3 regions of the Caballeronia sp. RCC_10 genome follow, and region 3 is predicted to be linked to each of the others. Evidence: predicted binding sites of a transcription regulator. Region 3 holds the regulator's gene; each other region holds the start of a gene.
What was found. Region 3 encodes HrcA, which represses chaperone genes, less so after heat shock. Its sites were predicted from a motif close to TTAGCACTCNNNNNNNNNGAGTGCTAA; they were not measured.
Positions count from the first base shown of each region.

Region 1: the regulator HrcA is predicted to act here: its motif matches at 2,170-2,196, upstream of rpoH (RNA polymerase sigma factor RpoH).
Region 2: the regulator HrcA is predicted to act here: its motif matches at 1,701-1,727, upstream of AB6804_RS26580 (co-chaperone GroES).

Region 1 is NZ_JBFUPT010000003.1:102,508-105,787, reverse strand. Features, by position in the region: gene nagE (N-acetylglucosamine-specific PTS transporter subunit IIBC) at 1-1,023, shown strand, start outside; gene rpoH (RNA polymerase sigma factor RpoH) at 1,168-2,103, opposite strand; gene AB6804_RS08050 (acyloxyacyl hydrolase) at 2,459-3,025, shown strand; gene AB6804_RS08045 (nuclear transport factor 2 family protein) at 3,069-3,280, shown strand, end outside.
Region 2 is NZ_JBFUPT010000024.1:41,243-44,522, reverse strand. Features, by position in the region: partial or broken gene AB6804_RS26585 (IS3 family transposase) at 288-1,370, shown strand; gene AB6804_RS26580 (co-chaperone GroES) at 1,807-2,100, shown strand; gene groL (chaperonin GroEL) at 2,179-3,280, shown strand, end outside.
Region 3 is NZ_JBFUPT010000017.1:51,178-54,457, forward strand. Features, by position in the region: gene recN (DNA repair protein RecN) at 1-17, opposite strand, end outside; gene AB6804_RS23880 (NAD kinase) at 52-945, opposite strand; gene hrcA (heat-inducible transcriptional repressor HrcA) at 1,142-2,158, shown strand; gene hemH (ferrochelatase) at 2,319-3,280, shown strand, end outside.

The DNA.
Region 1 (3,280 bases), on a different contig from region 3:
CACGAAGCGCCGAAGGAGCGCCGCGCGGTCGTCGGCGGCCTGCTGTTCTCGATGGCGCTCACCGCGTTCCTCACGGGCGTGACCGAGCCGATCGAATACAGCTTCATGTTCCTCGCGCCGGTGCTCTACGGCATCCACGCGGTGCTGACCGGTCTGTCGCTCGCAATCTGCTCGGCGCTCGGCATTCACCTCGGCTTCACGTTCTCGGCGGGCGCGATCGACTACGTGCTGAACTACGGTCTGTCGCAGCGCGGCTGGATGGCGATTCCGCTCGGCCTCGTGTACGGCATCGTGTATTACGGGCTGTTCCGCTTCTTCATCCGCAAGTTCAACATGGCGACGCCGGGCCGCGAACCCGCCACGACCGACGCCCAAACCGATGCCACCCCGGTCGGCGGCTTCGTTCCGGGTGAAACCGTGCCGGCTGCGGCCAGCACGCGCGCAGGCAAGTACATCGCGGCACTGGGCGGCGCGTCGAACCTGACGCTCGTCGATGCCTGCACGACGCGGCTGCGTCTGTCGGTGGTGGATGCGGAAGCCGTGTCCGAGCCGCAGTTGAAGACCATCGGCGCGCGCGGCGTGCTGAAGCGCGGCAAGACCAACGTGCAGGTCATCATCGGACCGGAAGCGGATCTGATCGCGGACGAAATTCGCGGCGAACTCGAGCATTCCTCGACGCGCGGTGCGACGCCGGCCTCGTCGGCCCCGGCGCAGCCTGTCGCCGCTGCAAGCGTGGCTGACCAGACCGCCGGTCCGCTCGATCCGGACCCGCTGCGCTGGATCGCGGTGTTCGGCGGTGCGACGAACGTCGTTTCGCTCGATGCCGTCGCGCAGACGCGCCTGCGTGTCGTCGTGCGCGATCCGTCGTCGGTGGATCGTCAGCGTCTGTCGCAACTGGATGTCGCGTGGGTGTCGACGGATACGTTCCACATCGTCGTCGGCGCGGCGGCGCAGCGATATGCCGCACAGTTGAGCACGCGTCTGTCGGGTAACGGCGGCGGCGCTGCACCGATGCCGGCCTGATTCGGCAAGCGGTCGTTTCGAAAAACGGCGCTCCTTCGGGGGCGCTTTTTTTTGATCAGCGGCACTGCAAAGCGGGCGTGCAAAAAAAAGCCCGCTGTCTTTCGACAGCGGGCTTCGATCTTCCGCTACAGCCTCTACGCGGCGTTACGCGTAATCGTGCAGCGCCGAGCGCATTTTCTTCATCGCGCTGGCTTCGATCTGGCGAATGCGCTCCGCCGACACGCCGAATTCGTCGGCCAGTTCGTGCAGCGTCTTGCCGCCCGATCCGTCGTCCTGCACGTCCAGCCAGCGCGCCTTGATGATGCGGCGGCTACGGTCGTCCAGCGACTCCAGCGCGGTCGACAGACCATCGCTTTGCAGCTTGTCGAACTGGCGCGCGGCGATGACGTTCGTCGGTTCGTTATGCGAGTCCGCCAGATAGGCGATCGGCGCGAACGCTTCCTCGCCGTCATCGACCTGGCCTTCGAGCGCGATATCGCCGCCCGACAGACGCGTTTCCATCTCCGCGACTTCCTCGCGCTTCACGTTCAGCTCGCTCGCGAGACCTTCGATCTCGCCCGGCGTGAACGCCGCGTGCCCGGTCTTGTGACTGCGCAGGTTGAAGAACAGCTTGCGCTGCGCCTTGGTCGTCGCGACTTTCACCATGCGCCAGTTGCGCAGGATGTATTCGTGGATCTCGGCCTTGATCCAGTGCATGGCATACGACACGAGGCGCACGTTTTGCTCTGGGTCGAAGCGCTTCACGGCCTTCATCAGACCGATATTGCCTTCCTGAATCAAATCAGCATGCGGCAAGCCGTAGCCCAGATAGTTCCGGGCGATGGACACCACGAGACGCAGGTGCGAAAGCACGAGCTGCCGCGCCGCGTCGAGATTGCCGTGCTCGCGAAATTCGGTTGCGTACTGACGTTCCTCCGCTTGCGAAAGCATCGGAATGCGGTTCACTGCTTGTATGTATGAATCGATGTTGCCGATCTGGCCGGTCAGCATCGACGACTGTGCGTACGTCAGCGCGCCTGCCGAAGATGCCTTGGCAGGCGCCGAGCCCACTACATTCGGAAGGGTCATCGCATTGGTCACGCTCATAAGCTCCTTTTCAAATGATTTGCCCGCAGCCAGGACGGCGGCGCCAAATCAGCCACGATATTAGCACTCCGTTCCAACGAGTGCTAAGTGTTAGAGGGGGGAACAATGTGAGAGTTCCCACAAAGCTATCAACTTTGTGAGTTCGATAGTGGCGCAGGGCCGGCGGGAAAGTAGAAATTACCGATCCGATCGTGAGCGGCTAATTAATTACCGCATTTATTCGCCTGTGAAAGGCTTTGTTCAAATAAATGAATCGCCAACGTGGCTTTGTGCAAATTTTTGACAATCCACATACAATCTGCCGATCCCGTCATGCGGACATGAAACTCAACCCTTATATGGGGCGCTCATGCAGAAAAGCAAAGATCTCTGGCGCAGTGTGTTTTGTCACGGCGCGCTCGCGCTTTCGCTCGGTCTCGTTTCGGCGGCGGCGCATGCCGACCGGTTCGGCCTGCAGATCACGGGCGGGGTGTCCGACCGCGATATCCGGAAGGCGGACCTCGGCGTGGTCTGGGATCCGGGCCTGACCTGGTGGGAGATCGGCGGCTTTCACTTCACGCTGCTCGGCGAGGGCCACGTCGGATACTGGCATTCGACCCTGGACTACGCGGTCAATCCGAACATCTGGGAATTCGGCGTGACGCCCGTTCTGCGATTCGTGAAAAGCTCCGGCTATATCCGTCCATTCATCGAAGCGGGCGTCGGCGTGAGGCTGCTTTCGCACACGCGCATCACGCCATATTTCACGGTATCGTCTGCGTTCCAGTTCGCCGATATGGTCGGCGTCGGCGCGATCTTCGGTGCGAAGCAGAACTATCAGGCCGGTTTCCGCTTCCAGCATGTGTCGAACGCCGGTATCAAAGAGCCGAATCCTGGTATAAATTTCAGCCAGCTTTATCTGCAATACAACTTCTGACGAGGCGCCGGCGCATCGGTTCCTTGGCGAGGGGAATCGACCGATGCCCGCAAAAACCTTCGAGGTCATCCGCGGCCTGGAGCGCGACCGCTTTCGCGCGATGGTCGAAGGCGACGGCGCGACGCTGGAGGCGCTGCTCGCCGAGAACGCCAGCTACGTGCACACGAACGGCAAGCGCGAGACCAAGCGTCAGTTCATCGACGCAATCACCGCGGGCCGCCGCCGCTACCGCCAGATCGAAATTCAGTCGCAGGA
Region 2 (3,280 bases), on a different contig from region 3:
GGGGCTGCTACAGCCAATGTTGTTATGGAATTCCGATCGAAGCCTCTCGCGAAGGGAGACGTTCGTATTTATTCTAACGAGCAGCATCCTCATAGCGCGCTGAAATACCGCTCGCCACGCGAGTTTAGGCTCAGGGCCGATCTATCAACTCGAGCTTGAGGCGGTGTCCGGGGATATGCGGGCAATCCACCAACGTTGCATCGCACGTTGATGCAAGGAGCGTATGCTTCCCTAACGGTTAGACGTTGAGTTGTAGAATTTCGGGGCTCCATGCATCGGAGATTGCCTTGAAGAAAAGGAGATTCACGGAAAGTCAGATCGTCGCGGTGCTCAAAGAAGGCGAAGCCGGTGTCCCGGTTGCCGGACTTTGCCGCACGCACGGCATCAGTAACGCCACCTATTACTTGTGGTAGAGCAAGTATTCCGAGGTCCAGGTTTCGGAATTGCAGCGACTTCGCGAACTGGAGGCAGAGAATCAGCGGCTAAAGCGCAGGTACGCGGATTTGGCGTTGGTGGACGTCGCAATAAAGGACGCTCTGAATCGAAAATCTTGACGCCGTCGGCCAAGCGCGAAGTGGCAACGCAGCTGGTGCAAGCCAAACTGTCGATTACCCGCGCCTGTCAGATTACCGGCCTTCGCGGGCGGCGTACTACAAGAGGCCAGGCCAGCAGCAGCAGCCGAACGTGATGCCGAGGTCATTGATGCGCTCACTGGCATCGTGAGTCGGTACGGCCGTTGGGGCTTTTGGGAGTGCTATGACCGGCTGCGGCTTGATGGCCGCAACTGGAACCATAAAAGGCTGCACAGGGTGTATTGCGCGATGGGGCTGAACCTGCCGCGACGCTGCAAGCGGCGCTTGCTTGATCGGCCTCGCCAGCCGTTGGACTTGGCCACAGAGCCGAACCGCTGTTGGGCTCTCGATTTTACGCACGACGCCTTGTACTGCGGCAGGCGATTCCGAACGCTAAATGTGATCGACGAAGCGAACCGCGAATGGTTGGCAATCGAGATTGGCACGTCGATCCCCTCGGCTCGCTTGATTCGCGTGTTGAACCGGCTTGTGGAGTGCCACGGTATGCCTGAGGCGATTCGTTTGGATAACGGCTCGGAGATGATCTCTCACGCGTTCACTCAATGGGCGCAAACAAAGGGCATTGCGGTGCGCTACATCCAGCCTGGGAAGCCCAACCAAAGCGCTTTCATCGAGCGCTTCAACCGAACCTATCGAACGGAGGTGCTGGATGCTCGCCTGTTCGACAATTTGCGGCAAGTCCAAAGCATCACGGACAACTGGCTGATCGACTACAACGAATATCGCCCTCGTGATTCTCTGGGCGGCCTACCGCCGGCGCAAGCATGCCGCGGCTAACCATGGTCGGAAACGTCTACATGACGATGTCTACTTGGCGGGGAAGCGTACGGGAGAATCTCCGGCTCATACCACTAATTTTCGCATGGTAAACCCGCGGTTTGCGGAGCGAAGCCTCGCCGGCGCGAAAACATGCACCATCGCGTCTGGTTTTCGGAGCGACGGGGAAAGATGACCAGCCGCACCGGCTGTGCGACTATGCAGTGCTCGAAAGGCCCACTCGGCTGCCAGGTCAATGTTTGATGAACCGTTTCCAACGCTGAATGAACTTCGACAACTCCGGTTTACCGCGTACCGCCTCCTTGAAATTGTCAAATGCCTTCCATATAATTGGCACTCACTGCACGAGAGTGCTAACAACATATCCGTCCGACGGGTTTCTTCCCAAAGGACGGGCTTTCCCGCGTTTTCAGTCTCAATCTAGAGAGGAGTGTGTATGAACCTTCGTCCTTTGCACGATCGCGTCATCGTCAAGCGTCTGGACCAGGAAACCAAGACCGCATCCGGCATCGTGATCCCGGAAGCAGCGGCAGAGAAGCCGGACCAAGGCGAAATCTTGGCCGTCGGCCCGGGCAAGCGCGATGACAAGGGCACGCAGAACGCCCTCGACGTGAAGGTGGGCGACCGCGTGCTCTTCGGCAAATACGCCGGCCAGACCGTCAAGGTCGACGGGCAGGAACTGCTCGTCATGCGCGAAGAAGACATCATGGCCGTTCTGGTCAGCAAGTAAGCATCCTTCCTGTTAGCCGGGCTTCGCGCCGACAGGGCGGCGAGGCCGGCACACTGAATCGAATCAAGGAGTCTGGATATGGCAGCTAAAGAAGTTATTTTTGGCGATTCCGCACGCGCCAAGATGGTCGAAGGCGTGAACATCCTGGCCAACGCGGTCAAGGTCACGCTGGGTCCGAAGGGCCGCAATGTCGTGCTCGAGCGTTCGTTCGGCGGCCCGACGGTCACCAAGGACGGTGTCTCGGTCGCGAAGGAAATCGAGCTGAAGGACAAGCTCCAGAACATGGGCGCGCAAATGGTCAAGGAAGTCGCTTCCAAGACCAGCGACAACGCCGGCGACGGCACCACGACCGCTACGGTCCTGGCGCAATCCATCGTTCGCGAAGGCATGAAGTACGTCGCATCGGGCATGAACCCGATGGACCTGAAGCGCGGTATCGACAAGGCGGTTGCTGCTGCAATCGAAGAACTGCGCAAGATCAGCAAGCCCTGCACGACGAACAAGGAAATCGCGCAAGTCGGCTCGATCTCGGCAAACAGCGACACGTCGATCGGCGAGCGTATCGCTGAAGCGATGGACAAGGTCGGCAAGGAAGGCGTGATCACCGTCGAAGACGGCAAGTCGCTGCAAGACGAGCTGGACGTCGTCGAAGGCATGCAGTTCGACCGCGGCTACCTGTCGCCGTACTTCATCAACAACCCGGACAAGCAAGTCGCCGTTCTGGAAAACCCGTTCGTGCTGCTGCACGACAAGAAGGTTTCCAACATCCGCGATCTGCTGCCGGTGCTGGAACAAGTCGCGAAGGCGGGCCGTCCGCTGCTGATCATCGCTGAAGACGTCGAAGGCGAAGCGCTCGCAACGCTGGTCGTCAACAACATCCGCGGCATTCTGAAGACCGTCGCCGTCAAGGCTCCGGGCTTCGGCGACCGTCGCAAGGCCATGCTGGAAGACATCGCGATCCTGACCGGCGGTCAGGTCATCGCTGAAGAAACCGGCCTGACGCTGGAAAAGGCGACGCTGCAAGAGCTGGGTCAAGCGAAGCGCATCGAAGTGGGTAAGGAAAACACCACGATCATCGACGGCGCTGGCGAAGCAGCGAACATCGAAGCTCGCGTGAAGCAAGTGCGCAAGCAGATCGAAGAAGCGACCTCGGACTACGACCGTGAAAAGCTGCAAGAGC
Region 3 (3,280 bases):
GAGAGATGACGGAGCATGGACGCTTCGGGATGAGGGTTCAGCGAGATTGCGTCAGACGGACGAGTCCTGCGAGGGATGCTCGTTCCAGTGCAGTTTCCTGCGCAGCGTGGCGTACGTGCTGTAGCCGACCGGATGCAGCACCGGCACGGTATGGCGCGAGCGCCGCACTTCGATGGCGTCGTTCAGTTCGACGGCGGTGAACGACTGCATGTCGAAATTCACGTTGACGTCCCGGCCGCCGATGATCTGAATCGTGACCTTCGAATCGTCGGGCAAGACGATCGGCCGGTTCGACAGCGAATGCGGCGCAATCGGCACCAGCACGAAGCCTTGCAGTTGCGGATGCAGTATCGGCCCGGCGGACGACAGCGCATACGCCGTGGAGCCGGTCGGCGTCGCGACGATCAACCCGTCCGAGCGCTGGTTGTACATGAAGTGACCGTCGACGGAGACGCGCAGCTCGGCCATGCCGGAAAAGCCGCTGCGATTCACGACGACATCGTTGAAGGCGAGCGCGTGGTAGATCGGCTTGTCGTTACGCACGATGCGCGCTTCGAGCAGCGTGCGCTCCTCGCGTTCGAACTGGCCCGCGAGCATCTGCGGCACCCGCTCGCGCATCTCGGCGAGCGGAATATCCGTGATGAACCCGAGCCGCCCGTGATTCACGCCGATGAGCGGCGTCTTGTACGGCGCAAGCTGCCGGCCGACGCCGAGCATGGTGCCGTCGCCGCCGAGCACGACCGCGACGTCCGCGCGCGCGCCGATCGCCGCGATGGACAACGCTGGGTACTCCGTCACGCCCACGTCTTTCGCGGTGCCTTCTTCGAACACGACTTCGAACCCCTGGTTCGCAATGTGCTCCGCAAGGGATCTCAGCGGCGCCTCGATACCGGGTGTATTGGTTCGCCCGACGAGAGCGACGGTCTTGAATTGGCCAATTTCCATGCCGGCATTACACCATAGGTGGAGGGCGAAAAGAACCGGGGCCGCCCGCAGCGACGGACGACATGCCGCGACGTCGGCGCACGGTTCGTTTCTCGATAGAATGGAACAGACATTGAACGGGTCACGCGTGCTTGCGCTCGTGACATCGAAGCGGCGGCGGTCGTCGCGCCCCGACACGTTGCGCTAAAATTTGCCCATGCTAGACCCACGTGCACAAACCCTCCTCAAGACGCTGATCGAGCGCTACATCGCCGAAGGTCAGCCGGTCGGTTCGCGCACGTTATCACGGCATTCCGGTCTCGAACTCAGCCCCGCGACCATCCGCAACGTCATGTCGGACCTGGAAGACCTGGGCCTCGTCGCGAGTCCGCATACGTCGGCAGGCCGCATTCCGACGCCGCGCGGCTACCGGCTGTTCGTCGATACCATGCTGACCGTCGAGGCACCGCAGGACGAAGCGATGACCACCGCGGTCAAGACGCGGCTGCAAGGCCAGGAGCCGCAGAAAATCGTCGCCGCGGCGGCGAGCGTGCTGTCGAGCCTGTCGTCGTTCGCCGGCGTGGTGCTCACGCCGCGCCGCAGTCACATGTTCAAGCAGATCGAATTCATGCGGCTGTCGGACAAGCGCATTCTGCTGATCATCGTGACCCCCGAGGGCGACGTGCAGAACCGCATGATGGCGACGCAGCGCGACTACTCGCCCTCGCAACTCACCGAAGCCTCCAATTACATCAACGCGCATTTTGCGGGCCTGTCCTTCGACGAAGTGCGCCGCCGGCTGCGCGAGGAAATCGACCAGTTGCGCGGCGACATGACCACGCTGATGCAGGCGGCGGTCGTCGCGAGCACGGCGGAAGCCGATCCCGGCGAAACGGTGCTGATTTCCGGCGAGCGCAACCTGCTGGAAGTGGCGGATCTGTCTTCCGACATGGCGCGCCTGCGCAAACTCTTCGACTTGTTCGATCAAAAGACGAGCCTCCTGCAATTGCTGGATGTGTCGAGCCACGCGCAAGGCGTGCAAATTTTCATCGGCGGCGAGTCGAATCTCGTGCCGATCGAGGAAATGAGCGTCGTGACCGCGCCGTACGAAGTGAACGGCAAGATTGTCGGCACACTCGGCGTGATCGGCCCGACGCGCATGGCCTACAACCGCGTGATTCCCATCGTCGACATCACCGCGCGGCTGCTGTCGATGTCGCTCAGTCAGCAGTAAGCAGCCTCAACCCGCAATCACGAGCAGCAGCGCGGCACTTCCGTGCATCATGCCGCGTCGTCGAGGCGCGCCGCCACTAGGCCATTCGGCCAATGATGCGCGCCGGAACGCGCCGCTATAATGACCGTCACCTTTCGATGCCTTCCGGCCGCCTTGCCCTATGCGTTTCGACCTCGAGTTGCCTTCGCAGCCCAGCGCTTCACATCGCGTCGCTGTGCTGCTGATCAATCTCGGCACGCCGGACGCGCCCACGCCGCGAGCGGTGCGCAAATATCTGGCGCAGTTTCTGTCGGACCCGCGCGTCGTCGAAATTCCGTCGTTCATCTGGCAGATCATTCTGCGCGGCGCCATCCTGCCGTTTCGCAGCCGTGCGTCGGCGAAGAAGTACGCACAGGTCTGGCTGCCGGAAGGCTCGCCGTTGCGCGTGTACACGGAAAAGCAGGTCGAACAGCTGCGGCGGCTTTTTGCGGCGAACGACTATCACGTGATCGTCGATTACGCGATGCGCTACGGCACGCCGGGCATCGGCGCAATGCTCAATCAGATGAAGCTCGAAGGCGCGGACCGCATTCTTCTCGTGCCGATGTATCCGCAATACTCGTCGTCGACGACCGCCACCGCGTTCGACGACGCCTTCACGGCGCTCAAGCGCGTACGTAACCAGCCGGAAATCCGCACGATTCGTCATTACGCGGATCATCCGGCGTATATCTCCGCGCTCGCCGAGCAGGTGCGCGAATACTGGCGCGTTCACGGCCAGCCGGACTTCTCCGCCGGCGACAAGCTCGTGCTCAGTTTCCACGGTGTGCCCAAGCGCACGATGGACCTCGGCGACCCTTATCACGACCAGTGCCAGTTGACCGGTTCGCTGCTGGCTGCGGCGCTTGGACTTACGCCGGTCGAATGCCGCGTGACGTTCCAGTCGCGCTTCGGCCGCGCGGAATGGCTGCAGCCCTACACTGCGCCGACGCTGGCGGAACTGGGCGCAGCCGGCGTCGGGCGCGTCGACGTGTTTTGCCCCGGCTTCACGGCGGATTGCCTCGAGACGATCGAGGAAATCGGCATCGAGGTGCGCGACGAATTTCTGAAGGCGGGCGGCAAGCAGTTCCACCGGATTCCTTG